Regions from separate parts of the Bacillus sp. GW823-FHT06A11 genome, predicted to be linked through region 4. Evidence: predicted binding sites of a transcription regulator. Region 4 holds the regulator's gene; each other region holds the start of a gene.

Region 1 (5,282 bases), on a different contig from region 4:
TCATTGCAAACACCTCCGTTAATGGGCTATAAATAAATTATAGTCCGAATGTTATAATTTAACAAAATATAATTTTGGTTTTAAGTGTAATAGAAAAATAGAAAAGAAAAGTATATTGATTTGAATGTATTTTATGGGAATGAGGAAGAGTTTGAGAATTATGGAATGGAAGATTAAGTTTTAAAGCGTACAAAATTTTGTACGCTTTTTTGTTAATTACATAAAAGTATGCAAATGAAGATGGAACAAGCATTTGAGATGAATTGTCTAATATAGGTAATTACTATTTAGCTTGAAAGAAAGGGTTGATAACATGAAAAAGAATACGTTGTTAAAAGTAGGATTATGTGTAAGTTTACTAGGAACAACTCAATTTGTTAGCACGATTTCTTCTGCACAAGCATCGCAAAAGGTAGAGCAAATAGTAATCAAAAATGAGACGGGAACCATTTCAATATCTCAGTTAAACAAGAATGTATGGGTTCATACGGAGTTAGGTTATTTTAATGGAGAAGCAGTTCCTTCGAACGGTCTAGTTCTTAATACTTCTAAAGGGCTAGTACTTGTTGATTCTTCTTGGGATAACAAATTAACGAAGGAACTAATAGAAATGGTAGAAAAGAAATTTCAGAAGCGCGTAACAGATGTCATTATTACACATGCGCACGCTGATCGAATTGGCGGAATAACAGCGTTGAAAGAAAGAGGCATTAAAGCGCATAGTACAGCATTAACCGCAGAACTAGCAAAGAACAGTGGATATGAAGAGCCGCTTGGAGATTTACAAACAATTACGAGTTTGAAGTTTGGCAATACAAAAGTAGAAACGTTCTATCCAGGGAAAGGACATACAGAAGATAATATTGTTGTTTGGTTGCCACAATATCAAATTTTAGCTGGAGGCTGTTTAGTAAAATCTGCGGAAGCTAAAGATTTAGGAAATGTTGCGGATGCGTATGTAAATGAATGGTCTACATCGATTGAGAATGTGCTGAAGCGATATGGAAATATAAATTCGGTAGTACCTGGTCATGGAGAAGTAGGAGACAAGGGATTACTTTTACATACATTGGATTTATTAAAATAAGAAATTGTAGAAATACAAAAGAAAGGAGAAATAATTTTCTCCTCTCTTTCTTCTAACTATATTTAAATGCTGAATCTGTCGATTACGTCAGCATATATTACTGAGATTTTAATTCCAAGTATACAAATACTAGTACTGTCATAATTGCAATAACAACGTAAGTAGCATCAAGCATTATAAGTGTTTTTAAAGTTTCAGTCATCGTAATTCACCCCTGTTATAAAAATATAACATGATCTTTTTATTGATTAGATAAGAGATCATAAAGATAAAATGTATATGAAATTTCTTAAGTAGCTTCTATATAAATATATCATATAAATAATGTAAGTAATGTTAAGATAATGTAAATGCATTGTAAATAAAAAGGTTTACAATAAAGACTTTAATAAAAAATGATAGTTCCTTAAAATGACAAATGCGCTCTTCTTTCTATTGAATGATAGAAAGAAGAGCGTATTTTTATATCTATTTCATATGTGATGAATTGCAACTATTTGTACATTTGATTCAAAAATTTTTTTCGTTGTATATATTTCTCCAAATTAATTAGCTATTTAAAAGTATCGAAAGATGTGTGTACACTAATGCATATTTTTTAGTGTCAATAAAAATATTATGTCAACAATATGAACTGTCACAAATCTTTATATATTATTGTGATTGATATCACATCACTTTTTTTCAATGGGTATTATGCTTAAGGTGTAATGAATGATTGGGAGAGGGTGGGATGATATGTTTTGTTATCAATGTGAACAAACGCCAGCAGGCGGATGTAAAGTAATGGGTGTGTGCGGCAAGAATGAAACGATTGCGAGTTTACAAGATACGATTGTGTTTGGGCTAAAAGGAATTGCAGCTTATCGCACACATGCTGCTCAGCTAGGATATACGGATGCATTTGTAGATGCTACAACACAAGAAGCTTTATATATGACATTAACAAATTCTAACTTTAACGAACAAGAGCATATTGATATGGCTATGAAAGTGGGGAAATCAGCTTTACGGGTGATGGAATTATTAGATGAGGCACATACGAATCATTTTGGTGTGCCAGAGCCTGTACAAATTACACAAAATCGTGTAGAAGGTAAAGCAATTGTAGTTACGGGTCATAATTTATTTGCACTAGAAGAACTATTAAAGCAAACAGAAGGAAAAGACATTAATATTTATACGCATTCTGAAATGCTACCAGCACACGGATACCCGCAGCTGAAAAAATATAAACATTTAAAAGGAAACATCGGTAAGGCATGGTATGATCAAAGACGCCTTTTTGAAAAATTTACTGGTGCCATATTAGCTACAACGAACTGTGTTATGCCAATTAAAGGCTCGTACTCTGATCGATTCTTTTCATATGACATTGCAGGTTTAGAAGGTGTACAAAAAATTGAAAATGATGATTTTACACCATTAATTCAAAAAGCACTAGAACTTCCAGAAGTACATATGGAGTCGGATGAACAGTTAGTGACAGGGTTTCATCATAATACAGTATTATCATTAGCTCCAGAAATTATTGATGCAGTAAAAGAGGGGAAAATAAAGCGTTTCTTTGTTATCGCCGGTTGTGATGCACCGGGAAAAGGCGGAGAATATTATCGTGAATTAGCAACGTCACTTCCGCCAGAAACGGTTATTTTAACAACTTCTTGCGGAAAATTCCGCTTTAATGATGTGGATTACGGTGTTGTACCTGGTACGGAAATTCCGCGTTACATTGATTTAGGACAGTGCAATAATTCAATTTCTACAGTGAAAATAGCGGCTGCTTTAGCTGATGCTTTCCAATGTGAAGTGAATGAATTGCCAGTAAGTATTGTGCTATCATGGTTTGAACAAAAAGCGGTTGCCATTTTACTCGGGCTATTTAGTCTTGGGATTCAAGATATTCGCATCGGTCCAAAGGCTCCTGAATTTATTTCACCTGGCGTGCTTGATGTATTACAAGAAACATTTGGTTTAAAACTAATTACAAATGCAGCAGAAGACATGGCTATGATGTTATCGTAACGGAAAAGATGTTTTCACTTAATTGTAGCTTTATAAATCATTTGTATGTGTGTGAGTAAACGTACATACAAATGATTATTAATAAAGAAAATCGCTATATCTATAAATTTTATAAAGCTTTTAAAGTGTAACACCACATGCCCATCACCTTAAGATTTTAAGTATCCCCAAAACGAAATTTCTACATGAATATCTATAATTTTACCTCTTTTTCATTTGATTTGAAAATAAGCTTTCTATTTTTAAAAACCAACGATACCACCTCAAATTATATGAATAAAATCCATTCATTTATTAGGAAAATGGATTGAAAATAATAAGGTAGACTAAAAAGTAAAATATTATTTATGATAATCATTCTTTTATAAAATTTAAATTGGAAATAGCCCTACTCATTTTGATTGCGCATCTTCAAAATGGAGGGGCTTTTCTTACTGTAAAATCAATAACTGCAGCTTATTTTGTTGAAAAAATTCTCATTCTTATTTTGAAAGTGATAGGGGTACATTTACATGCACATCAATCTTTTATGATGAAGTGGCCCTTGAATATATTATTTTTTATTGACAGACATAAAAACGATTTATTTGCTATATTGATAATTTATAGACGTTATAATAAAATGTTTACGTATATATAAACTTAATTTATTCTTGTTTGGTTTTGTTGTGAGGTTAGGCAGTGTTGATAACAATAAAATAATGAATATATCACCTGCAAAAAGAATGAAACCAATACGGAGAAGATGATTTCGTTAAAAATTCGAAAAATAAGCGTTATTAGCTCTTGAAGAAAAATGACTAGAAAAATTATAAGCATATGGAAAATAGGGTTATACAAAAAGTCCTAAAGGGGGACGGAATTATGGAGAAAAGAAAGTATTCAGTAACACCACAAGATCGAATGAATTATGTATTAGGTCTTTATTCTGCAGATCAACAAATTAATGCAGTTCTTTATTTTCCTGTAGGTATATCCAAGGAAATACTTGAAGAATCAGTAAGGATAACGTTGCAATTGCAACCAGTTTTGAACAGCCGGTTTGTAGAAAATGATATTCCTTACTGGGAGGAACATTCATCTGACACTAACTCATCTATTTGCTTTTTTGCAGAAGGAAATAATCAAGAACTTGAAATAATGGCAATAGATTTTATTAAGGAACCTGGTGATCGTATTCAGGGGCCTATGGTTCAAACGAAATTATTACGGGGCACTACAACAGATATGTTAGTTGTGAAATTGTCTCATCTATGTTCAGATGGTGCAGGAGTCAAGGAATATATTAAATTGCTTGGAATGATATATACTCACCTTTCATTGGGACGGTCTAAGAAGCAAATTATAAAGGAATTTGATAAGGGAAATGAGAGTTGTCGAGATCAATCACATGTATTCAAATACGCTGGAATATCGGACATAAAAAGTGCGTATCGTCCTAACCAAGAACAACAGGCATCGTTATGGTCTTTTCCATCTCAACCTAACAAAAATAAATTTCCCCAAATGTCCGTACGGCGATTGAGCCATGAGCAAACTCTACGTTTAACCCAATGGACAAAAGCTCAACAGGCTACCTTGAATGATGTAATCATGACTGCATACTTCCGAGCTTTATCACATTTCACTGTGTATGCAGAACCTCGCACTGCAGAAAAAATGATTGGCTTGACAATTGATTTACGTCGATATCTGCCTAATAATACAACTGGTGCTATTTGCAACTTATCCGGTATGGAAATGCCAGTGATTAAAATGGAAGACGATGAAACATTTAAGCAGACTCTTGTTCGAGTTAAACAATCAATGGATAAAATAAAGTCTCAAAATCCAGGTCTTTCTTCAGCAGCAGGAATGGAGTTACTGGCAGAAATGAAGCTATCTACAGTGAAGGAAATGTATAATCAGCAATATGAACAGGCTGTACAGATGGGGATGGCGTTGCCATTACTGACAAATTTGGGAGTAATCGCTGAGGAACCTATTCAGTTTGGTGAAATTCAAGCTGAGGACGGGTATATGACATCACCTATTATGTATGCACCATTCTTTTCAATGGGAGCAAGCTCTTATAATGGAAGGCTTACATTTACGATCGGTTATCATGCGCCGGATACATCAAAAGAAAAGGTAGAAAAATTTTTAGATAGTGTTGCTAATCAACTATCAG
Region 2 (5,282 bases), on a different contig from region 4:
TTCCATCTTTAACATTAGGTTGTGGATCATATGGTAAGAATTCTGTTTCCCAAAACGTAACAGCTACACATTTAATAAATGTAAAGCGTTTGGCAAATAGAAAAAATAATATGCAATGGTTCAAATTACCACCTAAGGTTTTTTTTGAAAAACATGCGACACAATATTTAGCTAAGATGCCAAACATTTCACGAGCATTCATTGTAACGGATCCAGGAATGGTAGACCTGGGATATGTGGACACAGTTACACATTACTTACAACAGCATTTAAATGATGTAAAAGTAGGTGTTTTCTCAGAGGTAGAACCAGATCCATCAGATGAAACAGTATTCAAGGGTGCTGAGATGATGAGAAGCTTCAAACCTGATGTAATTATTGCATTGGGCGGAGGTTCAGCAATGGATGCAGCAAAAGGAATGTGGCTATTTTATGAATATCCAGAAACAACATTCTTTGGAATCAAACAAAAGTTTTTAGATATTAGAAAACGTACATGTAAGTTTCCAACATTAGGGCAAAAAGCACAATTTGTTGCGATTCCAACAACATCAGGAACAGGGTCAGAAGTGACACCATTCGCGGTTATTACAGATAAAAAAAATAATATAAAATATCCACTTGCTGATTATGAATTAACACCAGATGTAGCGATTATTGATCCACAGTTTGTAATGACAGTGCCACCTCATGTAACAGCAGACACTGGAATGGATGTGTTAACACATGCAATTGAAGCATACGTGTCTATTATGGCAAATGACTATACAGATGGATTGGCCTTAAAAGCCATTGATCTAGTATTTAAATATTTACCGCGAGCATATAAAAATGGAAATGATGAAGAAGCACGTGAGAAAATGCATAATGCTTCTGCAATTGCAGGTATGGCTTTTGCAAATGCATTTCTTGGTATTAATCATAGTTTGGCGCATAAGCTTGGACCAGAATTTCACATTCCACATGGACGCGCTAACGCAATCTTAATGCCGCATGTAATTCGCTATAATGCTATTAAGCCGAGAAAACATGCATTGTTCCCAAAATATGAGCATTTTGTGGCAGATGAACGTTATGCATATATTGCAAGAACATTGGGGTTGCCAGCAAGTACAGTAGAAGAAGGGGTAGAATCTTTGGTACAAGCAATTATCAGCCTTGGAAAAGAATTGAATATTAATATGAGTATTGCAGGACAAGGAGTAAAACAAGAAGCATTTGAAAATGTTGTGGATGTCTTATCGGAAAGAGCATTTGAAGATCAATGTACACCAGCAAATCCGAAACTCCCATTGATTTCAGAATTAAAAGAAGTCTATAAACAAGCATATAAAGGTGTGTAATAAGTTAAGTAGGTATAACTTTTTAAGTTCATAGATTTTGTATTTGATATTTGTAAATATATTGTATATGGGTGTTAAGGGGAAATATATATTATAAACAGCATTGTTTTAAATAGAACATCTAACAAAAATGCTGCCTAGATGACCTGTATGTAGGTAAGATGGGAGTGTACAAAGCTATGTCTAATTATAAGAAGTTAAATCAAGTAATTGAAAAAAAAGAGGAATTAATATCGCTTGTTAAGCAGTATGGATTCACTCATGAAAAGGTAATTTGTTATAGTAGAGAATTAGATTTATTACTAGATGATTTGATGAAATCTAATAGAAATAATAAGTAAATCGAATTTATATAAAAAAGAAATAAAATATAAATATTTAAGATATTTTTAAAATAAAAAGCACTCTCCTATAAATAGGAGAGTGCTTTTTTATCTTAATTTCATCTATTTTAGGAGGGATTTTTTAAATGCTAAAAACTTATGCGTGATAAATCTCACAACATAAATGCACATATAATTTTACAATATAGTATGTAAGTTGATGGGAGGCTTTCTTTTTGATAAATCGTGATTATAATAAAAACCCATTTATTGTAATATGGGAGTTAACAAGAGCATGCGAATTAAAATGTCTACATTGTCGTGCTGAAGCTCAGCATTATCGCGATCCTTTTGAGTTAACATTAGAAGAAGGAAAAAAACTAATTGATGATATATATGAAATGGATAATCCGATGCTGGTTTTTACTGGTGGGGATCCATTAATGCGTTCGGATATATATGATATTGCTGAATACGCGGTGAAGAAAGGTATTCGGGTTTCCATTACCCCCAGTGCTACTCCAAAGGTTACTAAAGAAGCGATTAAAAAAGCAAAAGATGTTGGGATTGCTAGATGGGCATTTAGTATAGATGGACCAACAGCTGAAGTACACGATCATTTTAGAGGAACAGAGGGGTCATTTAAATTAACAATGGATGCAATTCATCATTTAAATGAATTAAAAATCCCTATTCAAATTAATACAGTTGTTTCTAATTATAATTTGAGTGTACTTAAAGATATGGCAAATTTAGTAGAAGCATTAGATTGTGTGTTGTGGAGTGTATTTTTCTTAGTCCCAACAGGACGTGGTAAAGAGAAAGATATGATTTCACCAATTCAACATGAAAGAGTGTTCCGCTGGCTATATCAGCTTAGTAAAACTGTTTCTTTTGATATAAAAACCACAGCTGCTCAGCACTATAGACGCGTTGTTCTTCAAGAAAAAATGAAGGGAATTAAAAAGATAGATCAAATTATTCAATATAGAGATGTATTGATGGAAGGGATGACGGACGGAGTTAATGAATTTGGACGCGCTCCAAAAGGAGTAAATGATGGAAATGGAGTTGTATTTATTTCTCATATTGGAGATGTATACCCAAGTGGGCTATTGCCAATTAAAACGGGGAATATTAAATCAACACCGATAGCTGAAATTTATCGAAACTCTCCTGTTTTTCAAAGTCTTCGTAATCCAGACAATTATAAAGGAAAATGCGGTGTTTGTGAGTTTCGATATGTTTGTGGGGGATCTCGTTCTAGGGCATTTGCGATGACGGGGGATTACATGGAAAGCGAACCTTTTTGTATATATGTTCCAAAAGCATTGCGGAAAAAGTGTAAGAATTGAGCATGTCTCTTTTTTTAACCTGTATTATAAATTTTTTTATTGTATATTTCCAGTACTTATGAGCAGACACTTTCCGCTCATAAATACTGGGTTAGTGATGACTAATAATTGAAAAAAAGCAAGGGAATTATACTTATTTTAGGCGTATAATACGTTGATTTGAGCTTCCGCGAAATGGAAGAGTCAAATCTCTTTTTTTGATTTCAAATCTTCCATCAACTAAAACATCTCCATAATGTAACAGCTCAATCATATCTTTGTTTTGTGAGTTTTGTATCTCTTCTAGTGTATAGCCAGTGTAAATCCAAAGATTTTTGTTTAAACTTTTTACAGCCTTTGCAACTTCTTTGACCTCGATAGCTTGAAAAAATGGGTCACCACCTGAAAATGTTACATCAGTTAGAGGATTTGTGGAAATTTCTTTTATAATTTCTTTCACACTCATCTCGGTACCATTATAAAGATTCCATGATTTGGGGTTATGGCAACCTAAACAATGATGCGGACAACCGGCAAAAAACACAACTGTCCGTAATCCTTCACCATCTACTACACTATCATGAATAATATTCATTACCTTCATTTATGTTTCACACGATCTGCTTCTTCACTACGCTTTGCATTGTTCCATTTTGACATGTCCCCTACAAGATATCCAGTAATACGGCGAATTCTTTCAATATGATGATCTTCTATATTTCCACAGCTAGGGCACTCATTTTCAATCACTCCATTATAGTCACAACATTTACAACGATCCACTGGGTGATTAATTGAACCATATCCTACTTCATACTGTGCCATTGCTTGAACAATCTGTTTTAAAGCCATTTGATTATGCGCTGCCGCCCCATCTAGTTCAATATACGTAATATGACCACCGTTACAAAGAGCATGAAACGGTCCTTCTAAACGTATTTTATTAATTGCTTGAATAGGATAATAAACTGGAATATGAAATGAATTTGTATAGTAATCATGATCGGTTACACCTGTAATAGTTCCAAACTCAGCACAATCCTTTTTGATAAACTTCCCTGATAGTCCCTCGGCAGGAGTTGCAATTAAAGTGAAATTCAAGCAATGTTCTTCTGTTGCTTGGTCCATTTTATTTCTCATAAAGGTAACAATTTCTTTTCCAAGTTGCCATGAATCTTTATCTTCCCCATGGTGTTTTCCTGTTAAGGCAACCAAGCATTCCGCAAGTCCAATAAAACCAAGGCTCAATGTTCCTTGCTTTAAAATCTCAGTAACTGAGTCTTCCGGTTGTAGTTTTTCTCCATTGCGCCAAATCCCTTGTGAATATAGGAATTGAAAGTCTCTTGCCTTTTTTGTGCATTGATATGAATATCTTTCTAGCAATTGACGAATGCCAAGTTTGATATAATGATTTAACGATTCGAAAAATCCCTCTTTTGAATCATTTATTAAAGCCAATTTTACTAGATTAATAGAGGTAAATGATAGATTTCCCCTGCCAATTGCTGTCTCCTCACCATGAATATTAGACATCACACGAGTACGACAACCCATATAACATACTTCACTTTCTGGGTGCCCATTATAATACGCTGCATTAAATGGCGCATCTAAAAATGAAAAGTTAGGGAATAATCGCTTTGCTGTTGTTTCTAATGCAAGTTCAAATAAATCATAATTTGGATCTTTTTCTTCAAAATTCACACCTTTTTTTAACTTGAAAATTTGAATGGGGAAAATAGGAGTTTCACTTTTTCCCAATCCCGCTTGTGTTGCCTGTAGTAATTGTTTAATTAATAGCCTTCCTTCCTTTGATGTATCTGTTCCGTAATTAATTGAAATAAACGGAACTTGTCCACCACCACGGCTATGCATACTATTGGAATTATGAATAAATGCTTCACATGCTTGATATGTATCGTTTTCTGTTTCTTTCCATGCAAACACTTCGATTTGTTCCTTTGTTAGCGGATAGTCTTTTAACTTTTTCTTATTTTTTTCAAATGTTTTCCTCACATATGGTGCTAAATCTATATCAAACATGGCAAGAGATTGCCCACCATGCTGCATATTTTGATTAGCTTGAAGAATAATAGACGAGAGTGCTAATGCACTTTTAATATCTTGTGGTTGTCTCATATGGCCATGTCCAGTGTGGAACCCTTTTTTCAGCAATTGTGCTAAAGGAATTTGTGAACAAGTGGTTGTTCCTGTTGCATAAAAATCTAAATCGTGTGGGTATAAAATATTTTGATTAATAGCTTGTTTTACTTGTTTAGAAA
Region 3 (5,282 bases), on a different contig from region 4:
AATTAATACTTTTTTATAGGAACGTTTACATTCATCAAAGATTGATATTGCTTTCGTTTGAGCATCTTCATAAATTTGACCAGCAGAGAATAAATCACAACCTGCAACTTTTAATTGCGTACCGACGATACTGCCCGAATATCCATCAGTTTGTAAATTTGTTATATGTTTTGCTAATATCGCACCTTGTTCATAAAGAGGAGCAACAAGTCCATATGCGATACCGTCATGCTCTGCACATTCTCCAACTGCATAAATGGACTCATCATTTGTTAGCATATAGTCATTGACTACAATACCGCGATTTACAATTAAACCAGCATCTTTTGCTATTTGCGTATTTGGGCGTATTCCGACAGCCATTACGACTAAATCACAATCTACAACTTCACCATCTTCAAATTGAATGCCCTCAACATGGTCTGTACCAAGAATTTTTACAGTTTTCTTTTCCATTAGAAATTTCATGCCTTGCGCTTCCAAATCTTCGCGTAATAGAGAAGCTGCTTTCGTATCTAGTTGCTGCTCCATTAAGTTTGGCATTAAATGAACAACATGTACGTCCATCCCTAAGTCAATAAGACCTCTTGCGGCTTCTAAACCAAGTAACCCACCACCAATAACAACGGCCTTTTTCTTTTCTTTAGCGGTGTCTATCATAAATTGTGTATCTTCAATTGTTCGAAATCCTGTTACACCAGGAAGAGTAGAACCTTCAACAGGTAAAATAAAAGCACTAGAACCTGTTGCGATAATGAGTTTGTCATATGTAAGAGTACGATTTTTTTCTGTGATAATGATTTTTGCTTCTCGGTTAATAATTTGAACTCTTTCGTTTGTATATAAAGTTATTTCGTTTTCTTCATACCAACTGTATTCATTCATAATGATATCTTGCATATTTGTTTTGCCTTGTAAAACGTGAGAGAGCATAATGCGATTGTAGTTTGGATGCGGTTCATCTCCCAAAATAGTAATCTCATATGAATCACTATTATGTTTTAATATTTCTTCCATACAGCGTATTCCAGCCATACCATTTCCGATCATAACTAAACGTTTTTTCATTTTCGTTTCCCCTTTTTCTGTGAAATGTTGAACAAAGGATTATATTTCTATTATAGAAAATCCAAAAAAGGGGAGATGTGATATTTATCACATTTTTATAATGATTCACAAATTGTTAAAATTCGGATTTATTCGAGAGGGATGTGTATATTCTTTACCAAATGAAAAAACAGGACATAAGTATGTATACTCATGTCCTGCACTTGATTTATACTCTCGTAATTGCACGTGGAAATAAAATGTTATTTTCTAAATGAATATGCTCAAATAAATCAGACTCTAGTGCTTCAAGGCGTTGGTAAACAAGTCGATAAGTGCCGCAAGCTCCTTCTGGAGGAGTAAAGTCATTTGTAACTTTACGAAGCTCTTTAATAATGTTGCCTGCGTGGTTATGTTCATTTTCCAACTTATCTACTACTTTACGTAAATTCACATAGTTTTCTTCAATTGGATTTTGTTCAAATTCTAAAATTAATGGAAAATCTTCTGTTTCTTCTTTAATTAAATGTTGTTCTAATTCCATCTTTAATTCGTGAAATAGCTTATGAATTTGAGCTAAGTGAGGCTGACTTGCTCCGTGGACGCGTAATACTTTCGTCACATACGGACTTAACTGTGGTAATTCTTCATTTAAATAGCGATGATGCTTATTTATAACATAATCAATCAATTCACGATAAGAAGCATTTTTCCAATCAATTTCAGATTCATTTAATCGTTTCGTATTATTATAAAGTGTATTTAATTCTGTAAGTACTTCTGTTGCTGATAAATTTCTTTCATGAATTGCATCAATAAGTGGTTTATTACCACCACAACAAAAGTCTATTCTATATGATTTAAAAAGATCACTAGCTTTCGGGAATTGTGTAACGATCTCACCGACAATAGAAGTTTCAGTAAATGCATGTTTCATATGAACGCCTCCATAAAGTTTGAATGTAATAACTAAATTAAGAATAGCGATAAATGAAAATCAATGTGGTGATTGAAATCACTTATTATGTGTCAGTTTTAAGGATAATAAAATGAATTTTATAAAAGGAAGTGGGAGGGGAATTTGTCGTAATAGTTTCTGATAATAAAAAAGAAGCTTACTAGAAGCTTCTTTTTTATTACTATTTTTCGCATGCAACTCCATCGCCATCACGATCAAGATGTGAGTCATAACCTGGTTGTCCTTTATGTAAAGGGGCTTTCCCAGCCGCTCTAACTGCAGCACAATTTTTGTAGTATGCACTACTAGTATTTCCTGAAGCGGGTTGTGTTTGAGTTTGCTGTGCTTTTTGCTCTTCTTGTTGTTTACGAGCCTGTTCGTCAGCCTGACGTTTTTGTTCTTCGTGTTGTTTACGAGCTTGTTCATCAGCTTGTCGTTTTTGTTCTTCTTGCTTTTGAGTTTTTTCGTCCGCCTCTTTCTTTTCTAGCTCTTTTTTCTGTTCGCTATTTTTTTGTTCTTCATTGTTAGAGGCAACTTTTGTACTAGTTGCTGTCGTTTTTTCAGAAGAAGGAGCTGAAATAACTAATAGCGCAACAAAAATGACAAATAATACGGCTGTAATAATAAATTGTTTTTTCGCTACACCTGTTTTCTTAATTACAGATAAGATTGCTATAACAAGGAAGAATATAAATAGAATGAAACTTAAAGTAGAAAAAAACTCGACGACGGGGTGTTCCGATTTTGTTGTACCGGTCGTTATTAATATAATAGAAATCATAAAAAGAATAACGGTAGGACATCCATATTGTTTTGCTTTTCCATTTTTCTTAAAGAATGAAATGATACATAAGATTAAAAGAATAAAAGCAATAGAAAATAAAGCTGCACCAATATTACTCAAAATCGCCATTTTCATACCTGCATTTGTAAGATTTTTCTTATTGATTATATAGGAACTTATTGGATATTACACGTTTTATATAAATTTAGAAAATTAATATTTTTACTAGACTTATAAACGATTATTTTGTATATAGAGAAAAATAGATATATTTCCTATTACTTTTTGAAAGATATTTCATAAATTATAGTATATCGATTGAAAGGAGGAGATTTGAATGGAATTTCAATTGTTAGTAACTTGTATATTACAAGAAGGTAATGCTTACTTTTTAGTAACGAAGGTAGACGATGTTATTACGTTAAAAGTACCGATTACTGCGGGAGTAGCAGGTTTATTTTTAGCTTTAGGTGTACCAAGATGTTCTTAATTTAAATCTCTATAGTAGAAGGGGGAGGGACATGCCTTCCTTTTCTACTATTACATAATATAATTATGTAAACTTAAATATCATATTTGTGATAGCACGTTTGAAATGGACATGCATATACTATAATGTTTCATTGGATGTTAGAGGTGAAAGGTAGTTTTAATAAGTGCATCCAGTGATGTTTTTAAGCTATGAAAATAAAAGAGGTGCTATTATATATGAAAAGAAAAACATTGGATATTCCAGTTACATTGCGAAGAGAGTGGTTTTTAATAGAGTTAGCTCATTTAACGAAAAAATATGGAATTGAAATTGCAACTAGCAAAATGGATGCTGCACCGTTTTTAAGAGATCAAGTTACAGAATCAAAGATAGGGAAAGGGTTACAATACGATAAATATGATGATGAATATATAATTGAAAATTAAAGGGTAACAACAAAATTAAATTAATTTATAACAAAATATAAAATAAAGCAGATTCTAAATATAGAATCTGCTTTATTATGAAATACTTGTAGTCAACTAGCCTCTTTCTAGTGTTTTTCCTACATATTTCTCTTGCGTTATTCCAAAAGAGTCACGAAGAATGCGAGCATAATCTTTAGATTCTATTGGTAGTTTATTTTTGGTGCCTTTAAAGGTTTCTGTATAATTTTTATTTGTTAATGATATGTGACCATAAGTAGTTAATTTACAAGTGATAGCTCCTTTATTAAAAGGAGATTCTTTATGCTCTACAATCACTTTTTGAATATTATTCACTTTTTTCTCATCTATTGGATCTACAGTGAAAGCATAGCCTATTTTCCAATCGTTTGAAGGTTCAGATTGTAAGAAACTTGTAGATTCTCCGTTAGCTCCTTTTCTCATTTCTAAAATATGCGTACCTTTTCGAGTATTTCGCTTACGAATTCGATATTCTCCTGTTTGAGAGGAGATGACTTCTCCGTTAAAAGGTACTGGACGTAAAGGGAGATGAGATGCAAAACCTGCATCCACAACATAATCTTTATCCTCATGACTTAATATGATAATGACATGACCATCATCGGGTTTCCATTTATTATCGTACAGATCATAAACAGTACCGGCTACTTTGTATACTTGAAACCCACAATCAATTAAAAAATAATACAATAAGGAGTTTAATTCATAACAAAGTCCACCTCGTTTTTGAATAAGTAACTTTTCTATTAAGTTATCTTTTGAGATATTTTTAATAGTACCAGCCATAATATCAAGATTTTCATAGGGGAGAATCATTCCCATTTTTAAGAGAATTTCATCTAAATCATCAAATGTTATTTCTTTTGCAGGAATTTTTAAGCGTTTAAAAAACTCCTTTTGTAAATTAGTCATCATAAAGTATTCTCCTTTCTTTTTACAGAATTTTCTTCTGCTCACCGATAGGTTAGTACTTCTAAAAAGTTAATTCAAGTGCGCGGAAATTATCATAATATATATTTCTGGAAATGTGATCTTATATTCTGAAATTTCAGTTTAATTTTTAATCGTAGGAAAGTCTTATAATATAAGCTCCTTTAAAATTAGTTTGTATTTAATGAAAAGAAAGTACATATCTTTATTATATTTTTAAATAACTAACTAGTAATAAAATGTTTTTTTACTAAAATTTTTTCAAGATTTGTATGCTTTATATAAACAATAATGATTTAAAAAATATCTGGATGTAGCGAAGTTAACAATTATTGAGAAACTTTTTTGTCGTATTCTATCAAAAGGAAGAGGTAGAAACAAAGAGAATAACGAGAGTTAAGGAAGAGGGTACACAACTAGTAACCTTCTAAAAATAGGGCTAACATCTTTTTAAAATAAAAGATTAGCTATTATTAAGGAAGGGAAAATATAAAAATATTATAAAGAACACCTTCTTTCAAAAAAATAGGGGGAGTAATATGCGACTGATGAGAAGATTTGTGGTCTTACTAATTGTATTTTTTATCATGGCTCCAACGATTAGCACAAATGTACAGGCAGAAG
Region 4 (5,282 bases):
TTTTTCTCAAGTACAACGTTACGACCTTTTGGTCCAAGCGTAACTTTTACTGCGTTTGCAAGAGTGTCGACACCGCGAAGCATCGAACGACGTGCTTCTTCACTAAATTTAATATCTTTTGCCATAATAATTGACCCCCTTGGATTTTTTAAGATTTATATAATTAACCGATAACTGCTAAAATGTCACTTTCACGTAAAATCAAGTAGTCTGTACCTTCATATTTCACTTCAGTACCTGCATATTTTGAGAAGATGATAAGATCACCTGCTGCTACCTCTAAAGCAACACGCTCACCATTCTCAAGCACTCGACCAGTACCTACTGCAACAACTTTACCCTCTTGTGGTTTTTCTTTTGCAGTATCTGGTAATACGATACCACTTGCTGTTTTTTCTTCTGCTTGAACAAGCTCAATTACAACGCGATCACCTAATGGCTTTAGCATGAACAATAACCTCCTCATTTTGTTATGTAAATTTCTTTTATTAGCACTCAAGTCATCCGAGTGCTAACACACTTATAATAATAAATAATCTCAATTTCTTTTGCAAGTAAAAAAATCATAATTTTTTCGCAAATCACTATATAAACTTTCTATATAGAATACTGCCTTTACTATATGAATCGTTGTTTCCACTGCTCGTATGTTACAATATGAAAGGACACCCTAAGTTGTTTTCGCTACACACACAACTTTCTCCTGTCTTCTATTATAATTTCAAATAAGGATTTACGAAAAAAACATAATTCAAGTGAGGTTCATATCGTAGGTAGCATATTTACATGTTATCCTAACTTATCTCATACACTATAGTTAGAAAGGATGGTTAAACCATTTGAAGAAACAATACTGGTGGATTATCGTTACATACATTTTAATGCAGTTATCTGGCGTTGTTGGATTGCCACTTCTCCTAAAAACAGGACTCTATGATAATAGAGGATTTACCATTGAGGAAAAAGGACAAATCATAACGGGACACTGGGCAATTATTAGCTTCTTTGTTGCATTATGTATCGTACTTTGGTTACTTAGAACGGATATTCGTGACAGGCATTTAGATCCAAAGCGCTCTTCTGCTCCAGCTACTATTGGATGGATTTTCATCGGGTTCTTCTTGGCTTTCTTTTCACAAATAGTTGCTGGTATGATCGAGATGCAGCTGCTAGGAATTAAACAAGGTTCAGAAAATACAATGAAACTGATGGAGATTGCAAGAACCACACCTTGGTTCCTTATTGTTGTATCTATAATTGGACCTATCTTAGAAGAAATCGTATTTAGAAAAATTTTATTTGGTGCACTTTATAAGAAGTTTAACTTCTTTATCGCAGCTATCATTAGTTCGCTTGTATTCGCAGCAATTCATTTTGATTTTACTCATTTATTGGTATACACTGCTATGGGGCTCGTATTCGCCTTCTTATATGTGAAGACGAAGCGTATTATCGTTCCGATTGCAGCTCATGTTGCGATGAATACATTAGTCGCTATTGGGCAAATTTTTATGAGCAATGAGCAAATTCAAGAAATGATTAAAGAAGCTGAAAAAATGCAAGGCTTTATCGGAGGATTTTTTGTATGAGAAACTCACCATTGTTCATGGCTACACTATACTTCCTTCTTGGATGTATCTTTACACGCTTCGCCATTACGAACGTGACAGATACAATCTGGAATGTGTGGACAATACTATTTGCAGTTATGGCAACAATTGATTTTAATTTGGCACTTCGCCTTATATTAGTTAAATTCACAAAGAAGAAACAATAATAAAACGCAGAGGTCGCTTCCTCTGCGTTTTATTGTGGATAGTTTTTCAAAAAGTAAACTAATGTTTGTAACTCTACAGCTAAATCAATATGATGAATTCTAATATTCTCTGATACGTTTAATCGTGCTGGTGTGAAATTCAAAATACCATGCACGCTCGTTTCAGCTAATCTATCTGCTACAGCTTGTGCTACTGTAGCCGGTACTGTTAATATTGCCACTTGTATATCATTTGATAATCTCTCTTCTAATTCATCTAAATGGTATACAGGAATGCCCCCGATTTCTGTTCCAACTTTCTCTTCACTAACATCAAATGCCATTTCAATTTTTGTATTATTGTTTTTCGTGAAATTATAATGTAAGAAAGCGGTCCCTAAATTACCTACTCCAATAAGTGCTACACGCGTTATATCATCTTGATCAAGTGTTTCGCGGAAAAATGATAATAAATAATTTACGTTATATCCATATCCCTTTTTCCCTAACGCTCCAAAATACGAAAAATCTCTTCGTATTGTTGCGGAATCTACTTTTACCGCTTCACTCAATTCGGCCGATGAAACACGCTGCTTACCAGAAAGAGATAAGTTTTGGATAAATCGATAGTATAGAGGCAATCTTTTAGCAGTGGCTTGTGGAATCTTTTGCTGATCCATATGACCTCTCCTCTCTTCCTATCTTTATTCATATACTTTAATCAAATACAGAAGTTTAGCACTCATTAAATTCCTTGTATAATAAAGAGAAGAAGTATTCTCTCTTATTTTAAACTATACACTATTTTTAGTATGATTGAGAAATATAAACATGGCAAAGTTAAGAAATTATTTGAGGTGAAAACATTGATTTTATTACAAGTAAATGGACTTTCGAAATTATACGGTGCAGAAACAATTCTTGCAAACTTAAAATTGGAAGTACAAACAAAAGATCGTATCGCATTAGTTGGAAGGAATGGAGCTGGAAAATCTACATTATTAAAAATTATCGCTGGTGAGTTATCACATGATGGTGGCGAAATTATAAAACCGAAAGATGTCTCAATCGGGTATTTAGCTCAAAATACCGGCCTAGAAACGTCTTTAACAATTTGGGATGAAATGCTAACCGTCTTTACCCACTTACAGCAAATGGAGACAAAACTTCGAAGGCTTGAGCAAGAAATGGGCAAAGAAGAAAACTTTTCAAACGAAGCTACATACGAAAGATTGTTAGCTGATTATGACCAATTGCAACTCAATTATAAAGATCAAGGTGGATATCAATATGAAGCGGATATTCGCTCCATTTTAAGCGGCCTTGGCTTCCCAGTTGAAACGCACCAGACGACGATTTCTACTTTAAGCGGTGGGCAAAAAACAAGATTAGCTCTCGGAAAATTATTATTAACAAAACCAGACTTACTTATTTTGGACGAGCCTACAAACCATTTAGACATCGAAACATTAACATGGCTTGAGCAATATTTACAAGGTTATCCTGGCGCAATATTAATCGTTTCACATGACCGTTATTTCTTAGACAAACTTGTTACACAAGTATATGAAATTTCGAATAAAGAAAGCAGACGATTTGTTGGTAACTACAGTAAATATTTAGACTTAAAATCAGCATTATATGAGCAAGAAATGAAACGTTACGAAAAACAACAAGATGAAATCGCAAAACTTGAGGACTTCGTTCAAAAGAATATAGCTCGCGCCTCTACAACGAAACGTGCTCAAAGTCGCCGTAAACAACTAGACAGAATGGAATTATTAACGAGACCATTAGGGGATTCTAAGTCAGCATCATTCCACTTCGATATTGAAAAGCAAAGTGGAAATGATGTTTTACAAGTAAAGGATGCAACCATTGGCTATGATGAGGACCCTATAATTGAAAACGTAACTATGCGCTTAACTCGCGGAGATAGTGTTGCTTTAGTTGGTCCAAACGGAATTGGGAAATCCACATTATTAAAATCTATTGTGAATAAGTTACCACTATTAAATGGTGATGTTTCTTTCGGATCAAATGTATCTGTTGGTTATTATGATCAAGAACAAGCAAACTTAACATCTTCTAAACGGGTTTTAAATGAACTATGGGATGAATATCCACTGCAACCTGAAAAAGAAATCCGTACTATACTCGGGAACTTTTTATTTACAGGAGATGATGTACTGAAACCAGTATCTTCCCTTAGTGGTGGACAAAAAGCTCGATTAGCTCTTGCGAAGCTTATGATGCAAAAGTCAAATTTATTAATTCTGGATGAGCCTACGAACCACCTTGATTTAAATAGCAAAGAGATTTTAGAGAATGCTTTAATTGATTATCCAGGGACTCTTCTATTTGTCTCACATGACCGCTACTTCATTAACCGTGTAACAACGACTGTGATTGAGTTATCAACAGAAGGTGCACAGGAATATTTAGGGGATTACGATTACTATGTGGAGAAGAAAAATGAAATGATTGAACGCGCAGCATTTGAACAACTTGAACAGCAAGAAAATCAGGCACCTGTTCAAAAAACTGTAGCTCAAGAAAAATTAAATTATCTCGAAGAAAAAGAGCGTAAACAATTAGAACGTCAACGCACTCGAAAAATTGAAGAACTAGAACAAAACATCGTAAACTTAGAAGAAGAAATTGCTACGTTAGAAGATCAACTTTGCTTACCAGAAATATATGCAGATTATGAAAAAGCGAGTGAAATTACAACTAAAAAACAAACGCTACAAGTACAACTTGAAACTTGTATGGCAGAGTGGGAAGAGCTGCATGTATAAGAGTATTTAAATAAGGAAGATGTCTCATCAGTCATGATTTTTGACTATGTGACATCTTTTTTCTTTAAGTACATAAATAATTTTTTGAATATATCAATGGTAACTCGGAATATATCAACCAATTTTCAAATACATCTATCGTAACCCTATATATATAAACGATTCGACACGAAATATCGATTTACCGACAAGGATTGACAATATCAGCACCCTCTATAATAGAAGGATATTTCAAAATGTTTTTCAGGGATATCTTCTTACTTTTTATTTCCCGAAAAACAATATATTCAAAGGTCAGACTTCATCTAGTTTATCCACAAACTTATACACATATCCACCTTTATAAAATAGCTATCAAAACAACTTTTCCACATTATCCACAACTATCAAAAAAGATATCAACACTTTATATACACAACAAAACCCACATTATCAACAGATAATATGGGTTTTATCCACAAGCTGTGGTTAATTATGTGCATAACTATGCTTCAATATCTAATCCTGGATTCGCATTTAAGGCTAATGTTGCACGCTTGCCTTGTTCATACGCAATTGTCCCTGCCGCTGCAATCATTGCTGCATTATCTGTGCATAAAGATAGCGGTGGAATAATTAGTTCAATGTTTTCTTTTTGTGCAAATTCTTCTTCTAATCGCGCACGAAGTCCTTTATTAGCAGCTACTCCACCAGCAAGAAGTAATTGCTTTACATTATAAGCCTCT

The links. The regulator Rex, encoded in region 4, represses fermentation and respiration genes when NADH is low (regulators of the CRP and FNR family bind a similar motif). The targets are predictions, from matches to a motif close to TTGTGAAATATTTCACAA.
Region 1: hcp (hydroxylamine reductase) is a predicted target of Rex. The motif match lies at 1,745-1,762, and genes of this name have one in related genera.
Region 2: AC1Q8L_RS27560 (TIGR04053 family radical SAM/SPASM domain-containing protein) is a predicted target of Rex. The motif match lies at 1,828-1,845, and genes of this name have one in related genera.
Region 3: nirB (NADPH-nitrite reductase large subunit) is a predicted target of Rex. The motif match lies at 1,144-1,161, and genes of this name have one in related genera.

The regions. Positions count from the first base shown of each region.
Region 1 covers NZ_JBXAHS010000003.1:919,747-925,028, reverse strand. The annotation lists gene AC1Q8L_RS18900 (DUF3784 domain-containing protein) at 1-4, opposite strand, end outside; partial or broken gene AC1Q8L_RS18895 (GH25 family lysozyme) at 97-177, shown strand; gene bla2 (BcII family subclass B1 metallo-beta-lactamase) at 314-1,087, shown strand; gene hcp (hydroxylamine reductase) at 1,826-3,112, shown strand; gene AC1Q8L_RS18880 (condensation domain-containing protein) at 3,977-5,282, shown strand, end outside.
Region 2 covers NZ_JBXAHS010000009.1:163,578-168,859, reverse strand. The annotation lists gene adhE (bifunctional acetaldehyde-CoA/alcohol dehydrogenase) at 1-1,343, shown strand, start outside; gene AC1Q8L_RS27565 (Spo0E family sporulation regulatory protein-aspartic acid phosphatase) at 1,523-1,684, shown strand; gene AC1Q8L_RS27560 (TIGR04053 family radical SAM/SPASM domain-containing protein) at 1,903-3,021, shown strand; gene nrdG (anaerobic ribonucleoside-triphosphate reductase activating protein) at 3,155-3,604, opposite strand; gene AC1Q8L_RS27550 (anaerobic ribonucleoside triphosphate reductase) at 3,601-5,282, opposite strand, start outside.
Region 3 covers NZ_JBXAHS010000001.1:420,239-425,520, reverse strand. The annotation lists gene nirB (NADPH-nitrite reductase large subunit) at 1-1,068, opposite strand, end outside; gene ric (iron-sulfur cluster repair di-iron protein) at 1,277-1,984, opposite strand; gene AC1Q8L_RS01920 (excalibur calcium-binding domain-containing protein) at 2,187-2,918, opposite strand; gene exsG (exosporium protein ExsG) at 3,127-3,279, shown strand; gene AC1Q8L_RS01910 (hypothetical protein) at 3,498-3,707, shown strand; gene AC1Q8L_RS01905 (arylamine N-acetyltransferase family protein) at 3,804-4,643, opposite strand; gene AC1Q8L_RS01900 (esterase/lipase family protein) at 5,198-5,282, shown strand, end outside.
Region 4 covers NZ_JBXAHS010000015.1:2,627-7,908, reverse strand. The annotation lists gene groL (chaperonin GroEL) at 1-125, opposite strand, end outside; gene groES (co-chaperone GroES) at 164-448, opposite strand; gene AC1Q8L_RS29585 (CPBP family intramembrane glutamic endopeptidase) at 840-1,589, shown strand; gene AC1Q8L_RS29580 (YdiK family protein) at 1,586-1,777, shown strand; gene AC1Q8L_RS29575 (redox-sensing transcriptional repressor Rex) at 1,807-2,436, opposite strand; gene AC1Q8L_RS29570 (ABC-F family ATP-binding cassette domain-containing protein) at 2,623-4,557, shown strand; gene tsaD (tRNA (adenosine(37)-N6)-threonylcarbamoyltransferase complex transferase subunit TsaD) at 5,042-5,282, opposite strand, start outside.